4 regions of the Methylobacterium sp. AC690 genome follow, and region 1 is predicted to be linked to each of the others. Evidence: predicted binding sites of a transcription regulator. Region 1 holds the regulator's gene; each other region holds the start of a gene.
The links. Region 1 encodes PhoB, which activates phosphate uptake and scavenging genes when phosphate is short. Its sites were predicted from a motif close to TGTCATNNANCTGTCAT; they were not measured.
Positions count from the first base shown of each region.

Region 2: the regulator PhoB is predicted to act here: its motif matches at 2,597-2,613, upstream of AC0IY1_RS18225 (Orn/Lys/Arg family decarboxylase).
Region 3: the regulator PhoB is predicted to act here: its motif matches at 1,413-1,429, upstream of AC0IY1_RS25085 (inorganic phosphate transporter).
Region 4: the regulator PhoB is predicted to act here: its motif matches at 2,979-2,995, upstream of AC0IY1_RS19700 (acid phosphatase).

Region 1 is NZ_CEEDOX010000008.1:34,242-39,048, forward strand. Features, by position in the region: gene pstB (phosphate ABC transporter ATP-binding protein PstB) at 1-580, shown strand, start outside; gene phoU (phosphate signaling complex protein PhoU) at 667-1,392, shown strand; gene phoB (phosphate regulon transcriptional regulator PhoB) at 1,422-2,126, shown strand; gene AC0IY1_RS10940 (matrixin family metalloprotease) at 2,184-3,224, opposite strand; gene AC0IY1_RS10945 (SDR family NAD(P)-dependent oxidoreductase) at 3,317-4,129, opposite strand; gene AC0IY1_RS10950 (MFS transporter) at 4,203-4,807, opposite strand, start outside.
Region 2 is NZ_CEEDOX010000015.1:114,612-119,418, reverse strand. Features, by position in the region: gene AC0IY1_RS18235 (NupC/NupG family nucleoside CNT transporter) at 1-1,232, opposite strand, end outside; gene AC0IY1_RS18230 (CorA family divalent cation transporter) at 1,402-2,535, shown strand; gene AC0IY1_RS18225 (Orn/Lys/Arg family decarboxylase) at 2,661-4,807, shown strand, end outside.
Region 3 is NZ_CEEDOX010000041.1:2,703-7,509, reverse strand. Features, by position in the region: gene AC0IY1_RS25095 (hypothetical protein) at 321-914, shown strand; gene AC0IY1_RS25090 (GcrA family cell cycle regulator) at 996-1,229, opposite strand; gene AC0IY1_RS25085 (inorganic phosphate transporter) at 1,698-3,338, shown strand; gene AC0IY1_RS25080 (hypothetical protein) at 3,570-3,866, shown strand; gene AC0IY1_RS25075 (ABC transporter permease) at 4,036-4,788, shown strand; gene AC0IY1_RS25070 (ABC transporter ATP-binding protein) at 4,790-4,807, shown strand, end outside.
Region 4 is NZ_CEEDOX010000017.1:111,098-115,904, reverse strand. Features, by position in the region: gene AC0IY1_RS19715 (patatin-like phospholipase family protein) at 129-1,241, shown strand; gene AC0IY1_RS19710 (sigma-70 family RNA polymerase sigma factor) at 1,299-1,919, shown strand; gene AC0IY1_RS19705 (anti-sigma factor family protein) at 2,031-2,825, shown strand; gene AC0IY1_RS19700 (acid phosphatase) at 3,056-3,916, shown strand; gene AC0IY1_RS19695 (TerC family protein) at 4,158-4,807, opposite strand, start outside.

The DNA of each region.
Region 1 (4,807 bases):
CCAGCGCGCGGAAGGGGAGATCCTCCTCGACGGCCAGAACGTGCTGGATTCCAAGGTCGACCTCAACGAGCTGCGCTCGCGCATCGGCATGGTGTTCCAGAAGCCGACCCCGTTCCCAATGTCGATCTACGACAACGTCGCCTTCGGCCTGCGCCTCTACGAGAAGCTGCCCAAGGCCGACCTCGACGTGCGCGTCGAGGAATCCCTGCGCAAGGCCGCCCTCTGGGACGAGGTGAAGGACAAGCTCAAGCAGTCCGGCATGGGCCTCTCGGGCGGCCAGCAGCAGCGCCTCTGCATCGCCCGCACGGTGGCCCAGCGCCCCGAGGTGATCCTGTTCGACGAGCCGACCTCGGCCCTCGACCCGATCTCCACCGGCCGCATCGAGGAGCTGATCGAGCAGCTGCGCTCGGAATTCACCATCGTCATCGTCACGCACAACATGCAGCAGGCGGCGCGCATCTCGCAGTTCACCGCCTTCATGTATCTCGGCGAGCTGGTGGAATTCGGCCCGACGACGCGCATCTTCATGAACCCGGAGAAGCGCCAGACGCAGGACTACATCACCGGCCGCTTCGGCTGATCCTCCGCCGGCCGGGATCGGCCCGCGCCCCACATCACCGCCAGGGCGGGCACCGGACAGGCGGGCCCGATCGAGGAGCGAGACCCATGCCCGACCACATCGTCAAATCCTACGATACGGACCTTGAGGACCTGCGCCGCTCGATCTCCGAGATGGGCGGCATCGCCGAGAAGATGATGACCGAGGCCGGCGAGGCCCTGGTGCGCCGCGACGCGCCCCTGGCCCAGGCGGTGATCGCCGCCGACACCCGCCTCGACACCCTGCAGCGCGAGATCGAGGAGCGGGCGATCCTGCTCATCGCCCGGCGCCAGCCCCTGGCCATCGACCTGCGCGAGACCGTGACGGCGATCCGGGTGTCGAACGATCTCGAGCGCATCGGCGACCTCGCCAAGAACGTCGCCAAGCGCGTCGTGGCGATCGCCGACCAGATCCAGCCGCAGAAGATCGTCATCGGCGTCCAGCACATGAGCGACCTGGTGCAGGAGCAGCTCAAGGACGTCCTCGACGCCTATGCCAGCCGCGACATCAAGGCGGCCCTCGGCGTCTGGGAGCGCGACGACGCCATCGACGCCCTCTACAATTCCCTGTTCCGCGAGCTCCTGACCTACATGATGGAGGATCCGCGCAACATCTCGTTCTGCACGCACCTCCTGTTCGTGGCCAAGAACATCGAGCGCATCGGCGACCACACCACCAACATCGCCGAGACGATCCACTACCTCGTCACCGGCGAGAACCTGCTGGCCGAGCGCGAGCGCCCGAAGAACGACGCCTCCAACTACGCCACCGTGGACATGCCCGGCGCGGCCTGACCCCGTGCCGGTCTGATCGAAAGCGCACGATGAGTACGCGTATCCTGATCGTCGAGGACGAGGAGGCCCTGACCCTTCTCCTCCGCTACAACCTCGAGGCCGAGGGGTTCATCGTCGACTCGGCCGCCCGCGGCGACGAGGCGGACCTGCGCCTGCAGGAGCAGGTGCCCGACCTCGTCCTGCTCGACTGGATGCTGCCCGCCCTGTCGGGGATCGAGCTCTGCCGCCGTATCCGCGCCCGGCGCGAAACCGAGCGGCTGCCGGTCATCATGCTGACGGCGCGGGGCGAGGAGGGCGACCGCATCCGCGGCCTGGGAACCGGCGCCGACGACTACATCGTCAAGCCGTTCTCGGTGCCCGAGCTCCTCGCCCGGGTCCGCGCCCTGCTGCGCCGGGCCAAGCCCGCCCACGTCGCCAACCTGCTGGTGGCCGGCGACATCGAGCTCGACCGGGTCAGCCACCGCATCCGCCGGGAGGGCCGCGAGATCCATCTCGGGCCGACCGAGTTCAAGCTCCTCGAGTTCCTGATGCAGAGCCCCGGCCGGGTGTTCTCCCGCGAGCAGCTCCTCGACGGCGTCTGGGGCCACGACGTCTACATCGACGAGCGCACCGTCGACGTCCATGTCGGGCGCCTGCGCAAAGCCCTGAACCGCCCGCGCCAGAGCGACCCGATCCGCACCGTGCGCGGCTCGGGCTATTCCTTCGACGAGATGTTCGAGACCGAAGCCGAGTAGCCGGGCCGAGTCGCTGGGCTGAGCCAAGTCGCCGAGCCGAGTGGCCGGCCCCGCCGCTCAGGCGAACATCATCGTGTCGGTGGGCAGGTGGACGGTGAAGGCCTTGCCCTCGTCGACCCAGCCCGGACCCGCGACGCCGTGATTGATGCCGTTGGCCTCCTCGGCGCTGCCGGCGAAGTGATGCTGGCCGGTCTGGGTGTTGTAGAAGCGCTCCAGGGTCAGGCCGCCGGGGGCGCTGGCATCGGCGTAGGCCTCGAAGGCCACGCCCTCGTACTTGTAGCTCGGCGCGGTCTTCAGGACCTGGTCCCGCTCGGACACGCTTGTCGTGAAGAAGTGGGCGTTGGAGACCGTGTCGAAGAACCGGAACACGTCCACCGTGTCGGCGCCCTTGGCCGGGGCCGCCCAGGCAGTGCCCTCGTAGTTGAACCACGGCAGCGTCTGCTGGATCTGCGCCTTCTCGGCGGTGCTCGTCGTGTAGAAGTGATCCCCCGTATGGGTGTCGTAGAACCGGTACACCGCCGTGACCGCCGGGGCGGTGGAGGCGGCGACCGGGCTCGACGGTGCGGCCACGGCCACCACCGGAGCGCTCGGCGCGCCGTACAGGGCCTGGATTCCGGCGAGGTCGCCGGCCGCCAGGGTCTTGATGCTGGTGTTGAGGATGGCGTTCATCACCTCGGGCTTGGTGTTGTAGTGATCGAGGCCGAGCGCGTGGCCGATCTCGTGCAGCGCCACCAGGGAGAGATCGACGTTCTGGGTGCTGACCACCCGCCCGCCGGAGGCGGCGTGCCAGCCCTCGCCGCTGTCGAAGGTGATCTCCACCGACTGCATGCGCTGGCCGCTATAGGTATAATGGGCATAGCCCAGGGTGTTGCCGAGCCCGTCGATTCCCCCGAGGGTGACGTCGATCTGGGCGCTGGCCGTCGTGGCCACCTGCTGGAACGCGATGTTGGCGGCCGCCGCCCAGGTGGCGAAGGCGGCCTGGAGAAGGCTCACGAAGCTGGTGGGAATCGTGCCGTCGACGGCCCAGGTGACGGTACCGCCGCTCGTGCCCGCCGCGCCCGTGCCCCAGCGCGGACCTTCCAGCGCATAATCCCCCATCGCTTGGCCCTCCCGTCTCTTCGGGCCAGGGTCGGCGGCAGAGGTTGCGAAATCCTTACCGCACCCGCCGCCGCGCACCGGGCGGCGCGTCCTCAGACGATGCTGCGCACCACGCCGCCATCGACCCGGAGGGCCGCGCCGCTGGTGGCGCTGGCGGCCGGGCTGCAGAGGTAGGCGACCATGCTGGCCACCTCCTCGACGGTGGCGAGACGACCGATCAGCGAGGTCGGGCGGTGCTCGGCCACGAAAGCCCTTCCGGCGGCGTCGAGGTCGACCTCGCCCCCGGCTCCGCCGTCCTGCCCCTGGGCCATGCTCTTCATGAACTCGGCGACGCCCTCCGACAGGGTCGGCCCCGGCAGCACGCTGTTCACGGTGACGCCGCTGCCCGACACCGTCTCGGCGAGTCCCCGCGCGACCGCGAGCTGGGCGGTCTTGGTCATTCCGTAATGCACCATCTCCACCGGGATGTTCACGCCGGATTCGCTGGAGATGAAGACCACCCGGCCCCAGCCGCGCTGGACCATGCCGGGGGTGTAGGCCCGGGCGAGGCGCACGCCGCTCATCACGTTGGTGTCGAAGAACCGGTGCCAGTCCTCGTCCGAGATCTCGAAGAAGGGCTTCGGCTCGAAGATGCCGGTGTTGTTCACCAGGATGTCGATGTCCGGCAGGCCGGAGACCACCCGGGCCGCCCCGTCCGGGTTGGCGACGTCGCCGGGTGCCCCGATGAAGCCGGCATGGCCGGTCTCGCGCTTGAGGCGCTCGACGGCGTCGCGCACCCGCTCCTGCGTCCGCCCGTTGATCGCCACGTTGGCCCCGAGCTCGCCCAGCGCTTTGGCGATGGCGTAGCCGATGCCGCTGGTGGAGCCGCTGACGAGGGCGCGCTTGCCGGACAGGTCGAGGTTCATGGGATCGTCCTTGGGAGAGGCTCTGCCCGGGTCAACGCGCAGGACGGGTCCTGGTGCGATCGCGGCGGACGCGTCAGGCGCCGGGCTGGCGCCGCAGCACGCTGGTCACCGCCCCGAGGCTCGCCAGCGCGACGGCGCACCACAGGGTCGCGGTCACCGGTCCCGCCGGCGGGCCGCCCTGGTGCAGGCCGAAGATCACCGCCACCAGGGCCGCGCCGAAGGATTGCCCGGTGAGCCGGGCGGTGGATTGCATCCCGCTCGCCCCGCCGCTCCGGTCCCGCGGGGCGCTGGTGATGATGACCTTGTTGTTGGGCGACTGGAACAACCCGAAGCCGAGGCCGCACAGGGTCAGGCGCCAGGCGATGTCGGGATGCGACGCGCCCGCGGGGAGCAGGGCGGTCGCCGTCAGGCCGGTGGCCATCAGGGCGAGGCCGAGGCCGCCGAGCAGCCCCGGGGCGTAGCGGTCGGCGAGGCGCCCCGAGATCGGGGCCATCAGGGCGATGGCCAGGGGCCAGGGCGTCATCAGGAAGCCGGTCTGCGTCTCGGAGAGGTGCAGCACGTCCTGGAAGTAGAAGGGCAGGGCGACGTAGGCCATCATCTGGGCCGCGAAGGAGGCGACGGAGCTCGCCATCGACAGGGCGAAGGCGGGGATCCGCAGGAGATCGACGGGCAGGAGCG
Region 2 (4,807 bases), on a different contig from region 1:
CCGGCGAGCGTCGCGCTCGTCAGGTTGGACAGGGTGCCGGCCAGGATCGCGCGCAGGCCGAACCGGGCGATCTCCGCCCTGCGCTCCGGCGCGAGGCTGGCGAGACTCGCGAGCTGGATCGCCACCGAGGTCAGGTTGGCGAAGCCGCAGAGGGCGAAGCACAGGATCGCGGCCGTCCGCGGATCGAGGGTACCGCCCTTCAGGACCGGCGAGAGCTGCGCGTAGGCCAGGAACTCGTTGAAGGCGATCTTCTGACCCAAGGCCCCGCCGACGAGGCCGGCCTGGTCCCAGGGCACGCCCATCAGCCAGGCCAGGGGCGCGAACACCGTGCCGAGGATGCCCTCCAGGCTCAGGGCGGGATAGCCCGCGAGGCCACCGGCCCAGCCCATGAACCCGTTCAGCAGGGCGATCAGTCCCGTGAACGCGATCAGCATCGCCCCCACCGAGACCGCCACGGCGAGCCCCTTCTGGGTGCCGTCGGCCGCCGCCTCGATGACGTTGACCGCCCGCGTCTCCGCGAAGGTGACCCGCGTGGAGGTGATCCGGCTCGGCTCCGTCGTCGGCACCAGGATCTTGGCGTAGAGGAGCCCGCCCGGCACCGCCATGGCGCTGGCGGCCAGGAGGTACTCCATCGGCACCCCCAGCGCCGCGTAGCCGGCGAGGATCGTGCCCGCCGTGGAGGCGGCCCCGCTCGACATCACGGCGAACAGTTCGGCCGAGGTCAGCGCCACCAGGAACGGGCGCAGCGCGATGGCGATCTCGCTCTGGCCGATGGCGATGGTGATCACCGCCGAGAAGGTCTCGATCCGCGAGGTGCCGATCACCCGCTGCAGCACCGCGCCGATGCCGCGCGCGGCGGCCTGCATCACGCCGAAATGGTAGAGCACCGCGATCAGCGCCGAGACGTAGAGGATCTGCGGCAGGATGCGCAGGGCCAGGATGAAGCCGCTGCCGCCGAACAGTTCGAACATCCGCGGCTCCACGAGGCCGCCGAACAGGAAGGCGGTGCCCCGGTCGCCGTAGTCCAGCACGGTCTGGACGAAGGACGCCGCCGCCGCGAGGCCCGTCCGGCCCGCCGGAATGAACAGCACCAGGGCTCCCAGCGCCAGCTGCAGCGCCAGGGCCGAGAGCACCACCCGGGGCGAAATCGCCCGGCGGTTGGTGGAGAACAGCACGGCGACGGCCAGCAGCAGGGCGAGGCTCGCGCCCGCGTGAAGAAGCTTCTCGACCATGCCGCCCCGCTGTTCTGCCCTGCGCCGAGCAAGCCCGATGCCGCGGCGTTTGTCGCGGGCGATATCACGTTGTCGACCGGCGCCGGGGGGGAAGCATCGCGGGCGACGGCGTGCCTCTCCGCGCGGTGCCTCTCCGCGCGCCCGTCGACGGGGAGACCAGGATGGGGCCATGGTCCGAGCCGCGGTCCCGACCCGGTTGCCCACGACCGTCACGACACTGTCGCCCACACTTGCGATCCAGCGCCGCGACCGTCGGCGGTTTGCCGGCAACAGGGCCGCCCGCATGCCGCGTCTCCTCTCCGATACCGCCGCCCTGCCGTGTCTGCTCTTCGCGATGGTGTTCGACGCCGCGGGGCGTGGGCGCCTCTGGGAGGGCGGCGAGTTGCCGGAGCCCGTCGCGGAGGGGTTCCTGTGGCTGCATCTCGACCTCGTCGATGCGCGCCTCGACGGACTGATCGCCGCCGGGCGCTTCGGACCGCCGGCGCTCGCCGTCGCCACCTTCGCCCGTGACGGTCACCAGCGCGTGGTGATCGAGGGCACCGATCTCGGCCTCGTGATCGCCGACCGGGCACGCGAGTTCGACGGCCGGATCGCGGATGAGCCGGCCGGACGCCTCCACTGCGTCCTCGGTGCGCAGCGCCTCGTGAGCGGGCGCCGGCACGCCACCGCCGCCGCCGAGGCCGCCCGCGACGCGGTGCTGGCCGGGCGCCGGGTGACGACGCCGGCGGGTCTCCTCGAGATCTTCGTCGCGGGCGTCGCCGCCTCCCTCGACGCCTCCGCGCGGCGCTTCTCCGATGCCCTCGACGCCATCGAGGACCGCATGCTCGACGAGGATCAGCCCGACGATCCCCGGCCCCTGGCGCCGATCCGCCGGCAGACCGTGCGCCAGCACCGCCAGCTGGCGGGCCTGAGCGCGGTCTTCCACCGCCTCGAAGCCGAGACCGAGGAGGCGGACGACGCCCTGCCCGATGCGGTGAAGCGCATGGCTGCCCGGGTGGTCCAGCGCCTCGACTCGCTCCACCGCGACATGCTGGTCCTGTCCGAGCGCAGCCGCCTGCTGCAGGATGAGATCGCCGGGCGCACGGCGGCCGAGACCAACCGCCAGCTCTTCACCCTGTCGATCCTCACCGCGCTGTTCCTGCCGCCGACCCTGGTGACCGGCGTCTTCGGCATGAACACCAAGGGGCTGTTCCTGGGGGAGTTCGAGGACGGCTCGCTCCTCGCCCTGCTCATCTGCGCGGTCGCCGCCCTGGCGGTCTACGGCGTGATCCGCCGACTCGGGCTCGTCAAACGGCGCGGCTGATCGTAAGCCGGCTCTCTGTCGCAGCGCGGGGAGCCTGAAAACACCGCGACCGCCGCAAGATCGTCATCGAAGCGTCACGTCCTGTCGCGAACGGTGCGCCAAACCCCTCTGGGAGCCTTTTCCGCATGGACTTCTTTCGCCGCTTCACCGTCCTGATGTGCGCGCCGAACTTCGACCCGGACGATCTCGAGGGCGTGCGCGTCCAGCAGATCATCGGCTCCGTGGAGAAGCTCGGCTTCGAGGTGGTGCGGGCTCGCCGCGTCGAGGATGCGGCCATCGCGGTCCAGACCGATTCGGCCATCGGCTGCATGGTGGTGGACTGGGGCAAGCGCGGCCTCGACGGCAAGGCCGCGGCGCTGATCAACCTGATGCGCAAGCGCGGGCTGGAGATGCCCATCGTCATCATGGTCCGGCGCAAGCGCCTGGAAGACATCCCCGTCGAGGTGCTGGACTTCATCGACGGGTACATCTTCCTCGCCGAGGAGACCCCGGACTACATCGCCCGCGGCCTGGTGAGCCGGGTGAAGCAATATGCCGAGACCCTGAAGACGCCGTTCTTCGGCGCGCTGGTCGACTATGCCGAGCAGGGCAACCAGCTCTGGACCTGCCCGGGCCACAACGGCGGCATCTTCTACAACCGTTCGCCGATCGGGCGGATCTTCGTCGAGCATCTCGGCGAGGCGGTGTTCCGCGACGATCTCGACAACTCGGTGCTCGACCTCGGCGATCTCCTTGTCCACGAGGGGCCGGCCCTGAAGGCCCAGAAGGAAGCGGCCGTCATCTTCGGGGCGGAGAAGACCTACTTCGTCCTCAACGGCACCTCGGCCTCCAACAAGATCGTGCTCTCGGCCCTGGTCGCCGAGGGCGACCTCGTGCTCTTCGACCGCAACAACCACAAGGCCGCGCATCACGGCGCGCTGTTCCTCGGCGGCGCGATTCCCGTCTTCCTCGAGACCGACCGCAACGCCTATGGGCTGATCGGCCCGATGTACCACGAGGCGCTGGACGAGAAGGCGATCCGCGAGAAGATCCGCACCAACCCGCTGATCACCGACAAGGAGGCCTGGCGGCGCGAGCGGCCGTTCCGCGTCGCGGTGGTCGAGCAGTGCACCTACGACGGCACGATCTACAACGCGCAGATGATCCTCGATAAGATCGGGCATCTCTGCGACTACATCCTCTTCGACGAGGCCTGGGCGGGCTTCATGAAGTTCCACCCGCTCTTCGCCGGCCGCTTCGCCATGGGGCTGAAAGGCCTCGACGAGACCTCGCCGGGCATCATCGCCACGCAGTCGACGCACAAGCAGCTGGCGAGCTTCTCGCAGGCCTCGCAGATCCACACCAAGGACAGCCACATCCGCGGCCAGACCCGGCGCATCGAGCACCGGCGCTTCAACGAGACCTTCCTGGTCCACGCCTCGACCTCGCCGTTCTACCCCCTGTTCGCCTCCCTCGACGTGGGCGCGCAGATGATGAAGGGGCGCTCCGGCGTCGTCCTCTGGGACGATACGATCCGCCTCGGCATCGAGTGGCGCAAGAAGGTCCGGGCCATCCGCCGCGAGTTCGAGGAGAAGGAGGGCGATCCCCTGCGGCGCTGGTTTTTCGATCCCTTCGTGCCGGACACGGTCAAGGGGCCGGACGGCAAGGTGCCGTGGGAGAGCCTCTCCACCGACGAGCTTGCCGGCAACGCGAAGTACTGGGAGCTGACCCCGGGGGCGGACTGGCACGGCTTCACCCACGTGGCGCCGGACTACGCCATGACCGACCCCAACAAGCTCACCGTGCTCACCCCGGGCTTCAACCGGCACACGGGCGCGTATGCCGAGCACGGCGTGCCGGCCCCCATCGTGGCTCAGTATCTTCGTGAAAACCGCATCGTCCCGGAGAAGAACGACCTGAACTCGCTCCTCTTCCTGCTGACCCCGGGCGTCGAATCCTCCAAGGCCGGCACGCTGATCTCCGGCCTCGTGGCCTTCAAGCGCCTGCACGACGACAACGTGCCCCTCGAGGAGGCGATGCCCGAATTCGTGCGGCGCCGGCCCAATCGCTACAAGGGCGTACGCCTGCGCGATCTCTGCGCCGACTTCCACGCCTTCCACCGCGAGCACGGCACCAGCACGCTCCAGCGCAAGCAGTTCGAGCCGGGGCACCTGCCCGAGATGGTGATGACGCCCAAGGAGGCGGTGCAGCAGCTCACCCGCAACAACGTCGATTACGTGCCGATCGCGGAAGCCGAGGGGCGCGTGGCGACGACCTTGCTTCTGGTCTACCC
Region 3 (4,807 bases), on a different contig from region 1:
CTCCTCTCCACGCCGGGTACGCCGGTGGAGCGTCAACGAAGATGGTCGCGGGGCGCTCCACGGCAATGCCGGGCGGCCCGACCTTTCCCATGCCTGGACCGGTGAGGCCAGATGCCGGCCCCCCGGGCCGGCGCGAACAGCTGTGTCCTGCGGCACCCCGATGGTTGCGGTCCGTGGACGAACTCTTAAGGTTTCGCTAAGTTTCCGGTCACGGGGCCAATCTCGGCGCCTGATTCACCAAGTCTCCGCTGGTGGATGGACCGCAGATCTTGGCGCGGCATTAACATTGACTGCAGCGTAAGACTCGTTGGGAGGTTCCCATGACGTTCGCCGCCCCTCGCCGCCTCGGGTTCCTCGCTCTGGTGCTGGGTCTCCTGCCCGCCCTGGCCCACGCGCAGACGCCGCCGTCATCCGCATCCGGCCGGACCTGGACCGACCCACCACCCCGGGGGACCGCCGAGTCCACATCCCCGGTCACCACGCCCGCGGCGACCCCGGAGGCGCCCAAGCCGTCGGCGGCGCCTGCCGAAACCCGGCGCTCGACGCATGCGGCGGTCCGGACGCCGAAGAGCGCGCGCGAGACGCGTGCGCGTGGGAATACCGAAGCACGCGTGCGGGTCGCGCGCCCGGCGGCGTCCCCGTCGCGTCGTCCTGCCGTCCGGACGGTGGCGCGGGTCCAGGAGCACCGGGACCCCGTCGTCCGGCGCGTGACGACGCGGCCGCCGGTGATTCGCTACAGCTACGGCGTCGTCCCGGAACCGACCGGTCCGTTCGTGTACGAGGACGACCGGGCCCGCCGGATCCGCCAGGCCCAGGAGGCCGGCTACCTCGTGGTGCGGTCCCGCAGCGTCGAGTTCCCCGATGGCCGGCGCCTGCGCACCTATCGCCCCTACGAGGAGGAGAGCGAGGACTAGGACTCGCTCGGCGCCGCAAACGAAAACCCCGCCGGGGGGGCCGGCGGGGTTGGGGTCAGCGTGCGATCGAGGGTCTCCGGATCAGCGCAGGCGGCCGGGCCGGGCCGGCTCGAATACGATGCGACGGTGGAAGGCGCACCAGCTCTTGCCGTCGGGCGCCGGGGCGCCGCAGCAGACGGCGCGGTCGTTGGGCTCGCCGATGATGAATTTGCACACGAAGGCACCGGACTGCGCGAACGGCACCCGCAGCTCGGCGGAGGGCTCGGCGATGGCATCGGCCTCGCCGACCTGTGACATGCGGACAAGCTGGTTCATGGATCGGATGACTCGCGGACTGGCTTTCGCGGGCGGGGCCCAGCGGAGTGTGACGGATCGGGAGCGTGTCGCCTTCGGGAGGGCCTCTCCCCTGCATGGACACAGCGGGCGACCCGCGGACATGAATGGGAAGAATCGCGGACCTTGAGCAGGTCGGAAGCGCGGCCAAACCGGACGCGACAGCGTCATGATGCTGTTATATCTGGGGTTTGCCCCTCGGCAAACAAGTGCTGACGCATGCGTGTGTTGCAGCGCACAGGTTTCGGGCCGCTTGCTTAAGGGGCTCCAGGCTGCTTCGGCGGCCATTACGAATCACAGATGGGTTTCATCCCGGCCAATGCCAGGAGGCCCGTGGCTGTCATCGTCCTGAGACAGGACCGTCATACAGCCGGGATGTGCGGGGATCGTGCCGGGATCGACCCGCCGCGGCGATCGCCCTGTCGGGAGACCCCAATCATGGCCGAAATCATGGCTGATGCGATCGCCCCCGGACTTCGCCCGCCGCCGCAGGCGGAGCCGGGCCGCCGCCCCGGCCCGAACCTCGACGGCAGCATCCACGTCTCGGGACTCGTGGCCTTCGCCCTCGTCCTCCTGGGCGGCCTCGCCTATGCGGGCTACAGCCTGGTCCACGACATGAACGCGGTCGGCGAGACGCCGCTCGCGATCGGGGCCTTCGCCCTCCTGGCCCTGGCCCTCCTGATCGCCCTGGCCTTCGAGTTCGTGAACGGCTTCCACGACACCGCCAACGCGGTGGCGACGGTGATCTACACCCACGCGCTGCCGCCGGTGGTGGCGGTGATCTGGTCCGGCGCCTTCAACTTCCTCGGCGTCATGCTGTCCTCCGGCGCGGTGGCCTACGCCATCGTCACCCTGCTGCCGGTGGAACTGATCCTGCAGGTCGGCTCCTCCGCCGGCTATGCGATGATCTTCGCGCTGCTGATCGCCGCGATCCTGTGGAACCTCGGCACCTGGGCGCTGGGCCTGCCGAACTCCTCCTCCCACGCCCTGATCGGCTCGGTGATCGGCGTCGGCCTCGCCAACCAGCTGATGGCGCCCGAGGGCCAGGGCACCTCCGGCGTCGAGTGGGGACAGGCCGTGAAGGTGCTGGAGGGGCTGCTGTTCTCCCCCGTCCTCGGCTTCGTCCTGGCGGCCCTGCTGCTGCTGGTCATGAAGGCGGTGGTCCGGCGCCGGGACCTCTACGAGGCCCCCGCGGGTGAGGCCCCGCCCCCGCTCTGGATCCGCGGCCTCCTCATCCTCACCTGCACCCTGGTGTCGTTCTTCCACGGCGGCAACGACGGCCAGAAGGGCATGGGCCTGATCATGCTGATCCTGATCGGCGCCGCCCCCACCGCCTATGCCCTGAACCGCACCATGTCGGACGACATGACGCCGGTCTTCGTGCAGCAGTCGCGGGACGCCAGCGCGGTGTTCGCCGCCCGGGCCGCGGGCGCGGCCCGTCCCGATGCCGCGGCTGCCCGCGGGCAGGTCAGCGAGGCCCTGCGCACCAAGGCGCTGAACACCCCCGCCGTCTACGCGGCGCTGGCTGCCCTCTCGGACGACATCGCCGCCTCGGTGCAGCGCCACGGTACGATCCGCCAGGTGCCGGCCGCCGCGACCCCCAACCTGCGCAACGACATGTACCTCGCCGCCGACGCGGTGCGGCTGCTGCCGGCCGCCGGCGCCGGCTTCCCGGAGGCCGAGGCCAAGACCCTCAAGGCCTACGAGGGCCTGCTCAACGACGGCACCCGCTACATCCCCACCTGGGTGAAGGTCTGCGTCGCCCTCGCCCTCGGCCTCGGCACCATGGTGGGCTGGAAGCGGATCGTCGTCACGGTGGGCGAGCGGATCGGCAAGACCCACCTCACCTACGCCCAGGGCGCCTCGGCCGAGATGGTGGCCGCCGGCACCATCGGGCTGGCCGAGCTCTACGGCCTGCCCGTCTCCACCACCCACATCCTGTCGAGCGGCGTCGCCGGCACCATGGCGGCCAACGGCTCGGGCCTGCAGGTCGCCACCGTGCGCAACATGGCGCTCGCCTGGGTGCTGACCCTGCCGGCGGCCATCACCCTGGCGGGCGGATTGTTCTTCATCCTGCGGCACCTGTTCTGAGGACAGGTGCGTCCCGCCCTCCCGGTCGCGCGGCGGGCGGATGGATGGGAGGGGCGGATGCCCGTCGGGCGATGGAAGCGGGGGATGGAAGCGGGCGGAGCGCTCGTCCCCCCTCCGGCGCCGCCTCCCGCATGGCCGGAGCCGGCAGGGCCCCGCTTTCTTGAGGTCGCGCGGCGCTGCGTGTAGGTCGGGGACAGGCTCGATCCGGTTCGGACGGCCGCCAGGGACTCCATGCGCGTCTTCGTCACCGACACCGCCGGCCTGATCGGCGACCCTCTCGCACGGCCCCTCCTCGCGGCGGACCACCCGGTCACGGGCCTTGACGGCGTCAGCGACGATGGCGGCGTCGCCCGCATGCGCGCGCGCCGCGTCGGCCCGTCCGATGCCCTGGGGACGCCTGCGGGGCGTCACCGCCTGGTCGCCTGCGCCGGCTCGGCCCCCGGCGGCACCCCGCCCGGCCGTTCCCGCGCGTTCGACCCCCTCCTCGCGAGGCCGCCGACCCGCGACGCCGCCCCTTGCGGGGCCTGAATGCCCTCACCCGTCCCGCCTGCGTTCCCCCCGCCTGCGTTCCCCGCGCGTCCGCTCCGCCCGGCGCCGCGATGCCGCCACAAGCCACGAGCCCGATGACCCCCAGACCCCTTCCGCCGCGGCGCCGCCCCCGCTCCGGTCCGATCCGCCGTCGTCCGGGGCACCGGCCATGATGGCCCTGCGCTCCACCGCCCTGGCGGCGGCCGGGCTCCTCGCCTTCCTGCTGTTCTGGGAGGCGATGCCGCGCCTCGGCCTGATCAACCCGGCCTTCCTGCCGCCGCCGAGCACGATCCCGGCCGCCTTCCTCAACGAGGTGCGCCTCGGCGTCTGGGGCGAGGCGGTGCTGTCGAGCCTCAGCCACTACGTCACCGGCCTCTGCGTCGGTGCGGGGGCGGGCATCGCGCTCGGTCTCCTCAGCGGCATGTTCCGCGGGTTCGAAGCGGCGACCGCCTGGATCGTGCGCCTGCTGCGGCCGATTCCCGGTCTGGCCTGGGTGCCGTTCGCCATCATCTGGTTCGGCGTCCAGCCGGAGGCCGCCGTCTTCATCATCGCCATCGGCGTGTTCTGGATCGTGTTCTTCGCGACGCAGGGGGCGGTGCGCGGGGTCGACCGCGACCTGATCGAGGTGGCCCAGGCCTTCGGCTTCGGCTCGCCCTGGTCCCGGCTCACCAAGATCCTGCTCCCGGCCGCGACCCCGGGCATCCTCGTGGGCCTGCGCACGGCCCTGGGCCAGGCCTGGATGGCGGTGGTGGCCGCCGAGATCTTCGGCGTGCCCGGCGTCGGCGCCCGGATGATGCAGGCCTCGAGCCTGCTCTCCACCGACATCGTCGTCGTCTACATGCTCACCATGGCCGCCCTCTACGGCCTGTTCGACACGGCCTTCGTCGCCCTCCAGGGGTGGCTCCTACGGTGGCGCGCCTGAGATGTCCGACCCGATCATT
Region 4 (4,807 bases), on a different contig from region 1:
TGTCGAGTTTCGGGACCGATCCGGGTGGCAGGGCTGCGTCGCGGACAGGGAACCGCTGCATCTTCCCGCCTGTTTGTGGCCTTGCGGCATCATATATTGCGCTGCAGCATAAATTTTGGGAGATCCGCATGCTTGATCCGCATCAGGAGCCGACGGTCGATTCGCTCATCGACGTTCCGGTCGAACGGGACCTGCGGATGCAGCCCGCCACCAAGACCCGCGTGATGGCCGGTCCGCGTGCGGAGAAGACCGTGGCCCTCGCTCTTCAGGGCGGCGGCGCACACGGCGCCTTCACCTGGGGCGTGCTCGATGCGCTGATCGAGGACGGACGCCTCGGTTTCGAGGCGATCACCGGGGCAAGTGCCGGTGCGATGAACGCCGTCGTGATGGTCGACGGCTGGCTCGAGGACGGGCCCGAGGGCGCTCGCCGGGCCCTGGAGCGATTCTGGCGCGAGGTCAGCCTCGATGGCGACTTCTGGCCGGCCCAGCGCCGCGCCTTCAGCGGCCTGTTCGAGTTCTGGTCGAACAATCCGATCGCGGAGTTCTGGAGCCGGGCCCTGAAGACCAGCCCCTACACGTCGAACCCGCTGAACTACAATCCGCTCCGCAAGGTGCTGGCGGCCCAGGTGGATTTCGAACGCCTGCGCGCCGCCGAGACGGCGGCGGTCTTCGTCTCGGCCACCAATGTCTGGACGGGCAAGCTCGCGGTGTTCGAGCGCGAGGCGCTGAACGTCGATCACCTCATGGCCTCCGCCTGCCTGCCGACCGTGTTCCAGGCAGTGGAGATCGACGGCGTGCCCTACTGGGATGGCGGCTATCTCGGCAACCCGCCGCTCTATCCCCTCTATCGGGGGGCCGAGACCCGCGACATCGTCCTGGTGCAGATCAACCCGGTGGAGCGCCGCGAGACCCCGCGCACCCCGCAGGAGATCCAGGATCGGCTCAACGAAATTACCTTCAACGCCAACCTGATGCGCGAGCTGCGCGCGATCGACTTCGTCGACCACCTCATTGCCGAGGGCGTGCTCGGCCGAGGCGAGTACCAGTCGCAGTACGTCCACCGCATCGACGGCACGGGGGCCCTCGACGAGTATCAGGCCTCGTCGCGCCTCGATGCCCGCTGGCGGGTGTTCGAGCGTCTGCGGGACAAGGGTCGTGGCGCGGCGCAGGCCTGGATCGCCGAGAATTACGAACAGATCGGCCGAACCTGCACCCTCGATCTGGAGGCGACCTACCGCTGATGCGCTTGCGCACACCGCAGCTGGATTAAGAGCAGCGGCTCATGCGTTGATGCTCTTATGACGACCGAACCGAACCGGCCCGGCCCCACCGCCATCGTCGACCTGCTCGTGCCCCTCCGGCGCTACGCGCGGGCCCTGACGCGCGATACGCTGCGGGCCGATGACCTCGTACACGATGCTCTGGTGCGGGCCCTGGAATCGGGCCAGGCGGCGCGGCCGAACACCAACCTGCGCACCTGGATGATGACGGTGCTGCACAACGTCTTCATCGACGAGCAGCGCCGGAAGCGGGTCGAGGCCCGCCACGCCGACACGCTCGTGCAGATGAGCGAGGAGATGGCGCCCCCGGCCCAGGAGGCCCAGGTACGCCTCGCGCAGATCCGGCGCGCCTTCCTCACGCTGCCGGAAGAGCAGCGCGCCGCCCTCCACCTCGTCACCCTGGAAGGCATGGCCTATGCGGATGCGGCGGCCGTCCTCGGCATTCCCATCGGCACGCTGATGTCGCGCCTCGGTCGGGGCCGCGCCGCCCTGCGCGCCTTCGAGGAAGGCGAGCGCCAGGGGAGCGGTGTGGCCGAACGGCGCCAGCGCCTCGCGGCAGAGCGGCCACGCTTGCGCCTGGTCGCCCAGGGCGACGATGACGCCTCGCTCCGAACAGGCCGCGCCGTCGGCGACACCTGAGACGTTTTTGAAGACCAGGACGGAGCGCCATCCCCAGGCCGATCCGTCCTCAGCGCGGCCGGGACTCCTTGTCCGGGGACGCGCCCCCTGTATCCGACCGGAGCCGACGCCATGGACCAGACCGCGATGATCGATCCGATCACAGAGAATGACCTCACCGCCTTCGTGGATGGCCAGCTCGACGGGATGCGCCGCCTCGACGTGGAGGCCCACTTGGCGCGCAACCCCGAGACCGCCGCGCAGATCATGGCCGAACTGCATGACCGTGACGCGCTCCGGCAGGCCTTCGCGATCCATCCCGGCTCCGGACCCGAGCGTAACCGGGCGGCTGCACGGCGCCTGGACCGGACCTTGGCCTGGCGCCGGTTCGGCGACCGCCTGCGCCGTGCCGCGGTGATCGCGCTCCTTGTCGGCACCGGCTGGCTGGCCCATTCCGACGGGCCTTTCCTCGGCGTGCCCGACACGTTCGCTTCCCCCGTCGATCCGGCCCTGGTGGCCGATGCCCGCCATGCCCGCGAGGCGGCCCAGGTTCGCGCCCGCATCGCGGCGCAACGGGGCGATCAGGCTCAGGCCTATGACCGCGCCGGCATCGCCGTCGCCACCGGCATCGCGCTGCCTGACCTTCCGGCGGACTGGACGGTGCGCGACGTGCAGATCGTGCCGGCCCGCAACGGCACGGGCATCGAGGTGATGATCGACGCCGGCACGCTCGGCGAGCTCTCCCTGTTCGCCACCCGCAGCCTCGACGGCCACGTCGCCCCGAGCGAAGTGACGCGTCCCGGCGACGGCGAGACGGCCTACTGGACCGCCGGCCACTCGGCCTACGCCCTCAGCGGAGGCCGCGACCATGCCGGCCTCGAATCTGCGGCGCGCAGTCTCGCCGGCCGGTCCGCGACGAAGCTCTGAGCGATCGTCGCGCTGGTCCGGCGCCGGCATCGTCCGGCGCCTCGACCTCCTGGTCGATGCAGGACGGCCAAGCCTGATCGTTCCCTCGTCCAGCATTTTCCGAGGGTCTGAAGGAAACATCCAAGGCGATTTCGTCAGCGTTCAGACGAACCGTGCCATAGGCCTGTTGTATAGAAGCCCTATACTCCAATGGCACCTGCTCTGTGCTGACCTCTGACGTCGAGACGCCGATGGCCCGCCTGTTCCAGACACTGATGTTCCTCGTTGCCCTACCGGCAGGGATCGCTCCGATCTCGGTTCTGGCGGAGGAGACTGTGCAGAAACCGACCTCGTCCCCCGCCGTCGGTGCCACGCCCCTGACACCCGGCAAGGCAGCCCGGGTCCCCTACCTGTCCGACGCGCAGGCGCCCGACACCGTGGCGATCCTCGGGGCCCCGCCACGGGGTCAGTCGGCAGCCGAGGCGGCGGACAAGGCCGCGTTCGTCGCCACCCGGTCCCTCAAGGGAACGCCGCGCTGGACCCTGGCTACTACCGATGTCGCCGATGGTGCCTCGGCGATCCTCGACGATTTCGCCTGCGTCATCGGCCAGCGCATCGAGCAATCTCGGGCGCCTGCCCTGATGACCCTTCTGGAACGCGCGCGTCTCGACATTGCTCAGGCCACGCGCGGTCCGAAGATGCATTACCGCCGCTTGCGTCCCTTCGTCGGCAACGATGCGGAGATCTGCGTCGTGCGGACCTCTGAGCTGGGCAATGCCTTCAGCTTCCCCTCGAGCCATGCGACCCAGGCCTGGACCTACGCAGCGATCATGGCGGCGCTGATGCCGGAGAAGACGACGCAGTTCTTCGTCCGTGCCCGCTCGTACGGCGAGAGCCGTGTCGTCTGCGGTTTGCATTGGGCCAGCGATATCGAGGCCGGGCGCACGGCTGCCAGCGCCGTCTTTGCCGCCTTGCAGGGCGATGCCGGCTTCCGAGCCGACCTCGACAAAGCGCGCATCGAGCTCGGCAAGCTTAGGACGGCCGGTGGTCAGGCTCCCGACCAAGCCGTCTGCGCCCGTGAGGAGGCCGCAGCCCGCGAGCCGATCCTGTAGGCAGTCCCTTCGCCACTACGTTCAGTCCTTCCACCGGACGGGTCAGCCTCACGGCGTCCTGCGCTGGCCCCGACATCGAGGGAGGAGACTGGTCTCCTGGGAGAAGCGTGTGATCCACCTTTGAGGAACGGCCTTTCCGGCGACCCGCCAAACGCCTGCGGCAACGAAGAAGTCGCGGTCCGGCCGATCGCCCGGTCGGACCGCGCCGAGAGTTTTCCCGTGAAACGTTAACGATGTTTCCTCAGGATTTCGTCACCGTTCCGGTCTGGGTACGCCTGCGGCGCCGGGCCAGCATGTTCAGCCCCTCGACGCCCGCCGAGAAAGCCATGGCGGTGTAGATGTAGCCCTTCGGCACGTGAGCACCGAAGCCCTCGGCGATCAGCGTCATGCCGATCATGATGAGGAAGCCCAGCGCCAGCATCACCACCGTTGGGTTGACGGCGATGAACCGCGACAGTGGATCGGCGGCCAGCAGCATCACGGTCACGGCGGTGACGACGGCGATCACCATGATGGGCACGTGCTCCGTCATGCCGACCGCCGTGATGATGCTGTCGATGGAGAAGACGAGGTCGAGGACGAGGATCTGGCCGATAGCCGCGGCGAAGCCGAGCCGCACGGCGCTGCTCCCGGGCGTTTCCGGCTCCGGATCGACGGTGTGGTGGATCTCCTTCGTAGCCTTCCACAGCAGGAAGAGGCCACCGGCGATGAGAATGAGATCGCGCCAGGAGAAGCCCTTGCCGAACACCTCGAAGACCGGCTGCGTCAGGGCGACGATGTACGCGATGGTGGCGAGGAGGCCGAGGCGCAGGATCAGCGCGAGGCCGATGCCGATGCGTCGCGCCTTCTGCTGGTGCTCGGGCGGAAGCTTGTTGGTCAGGATCGAGATGA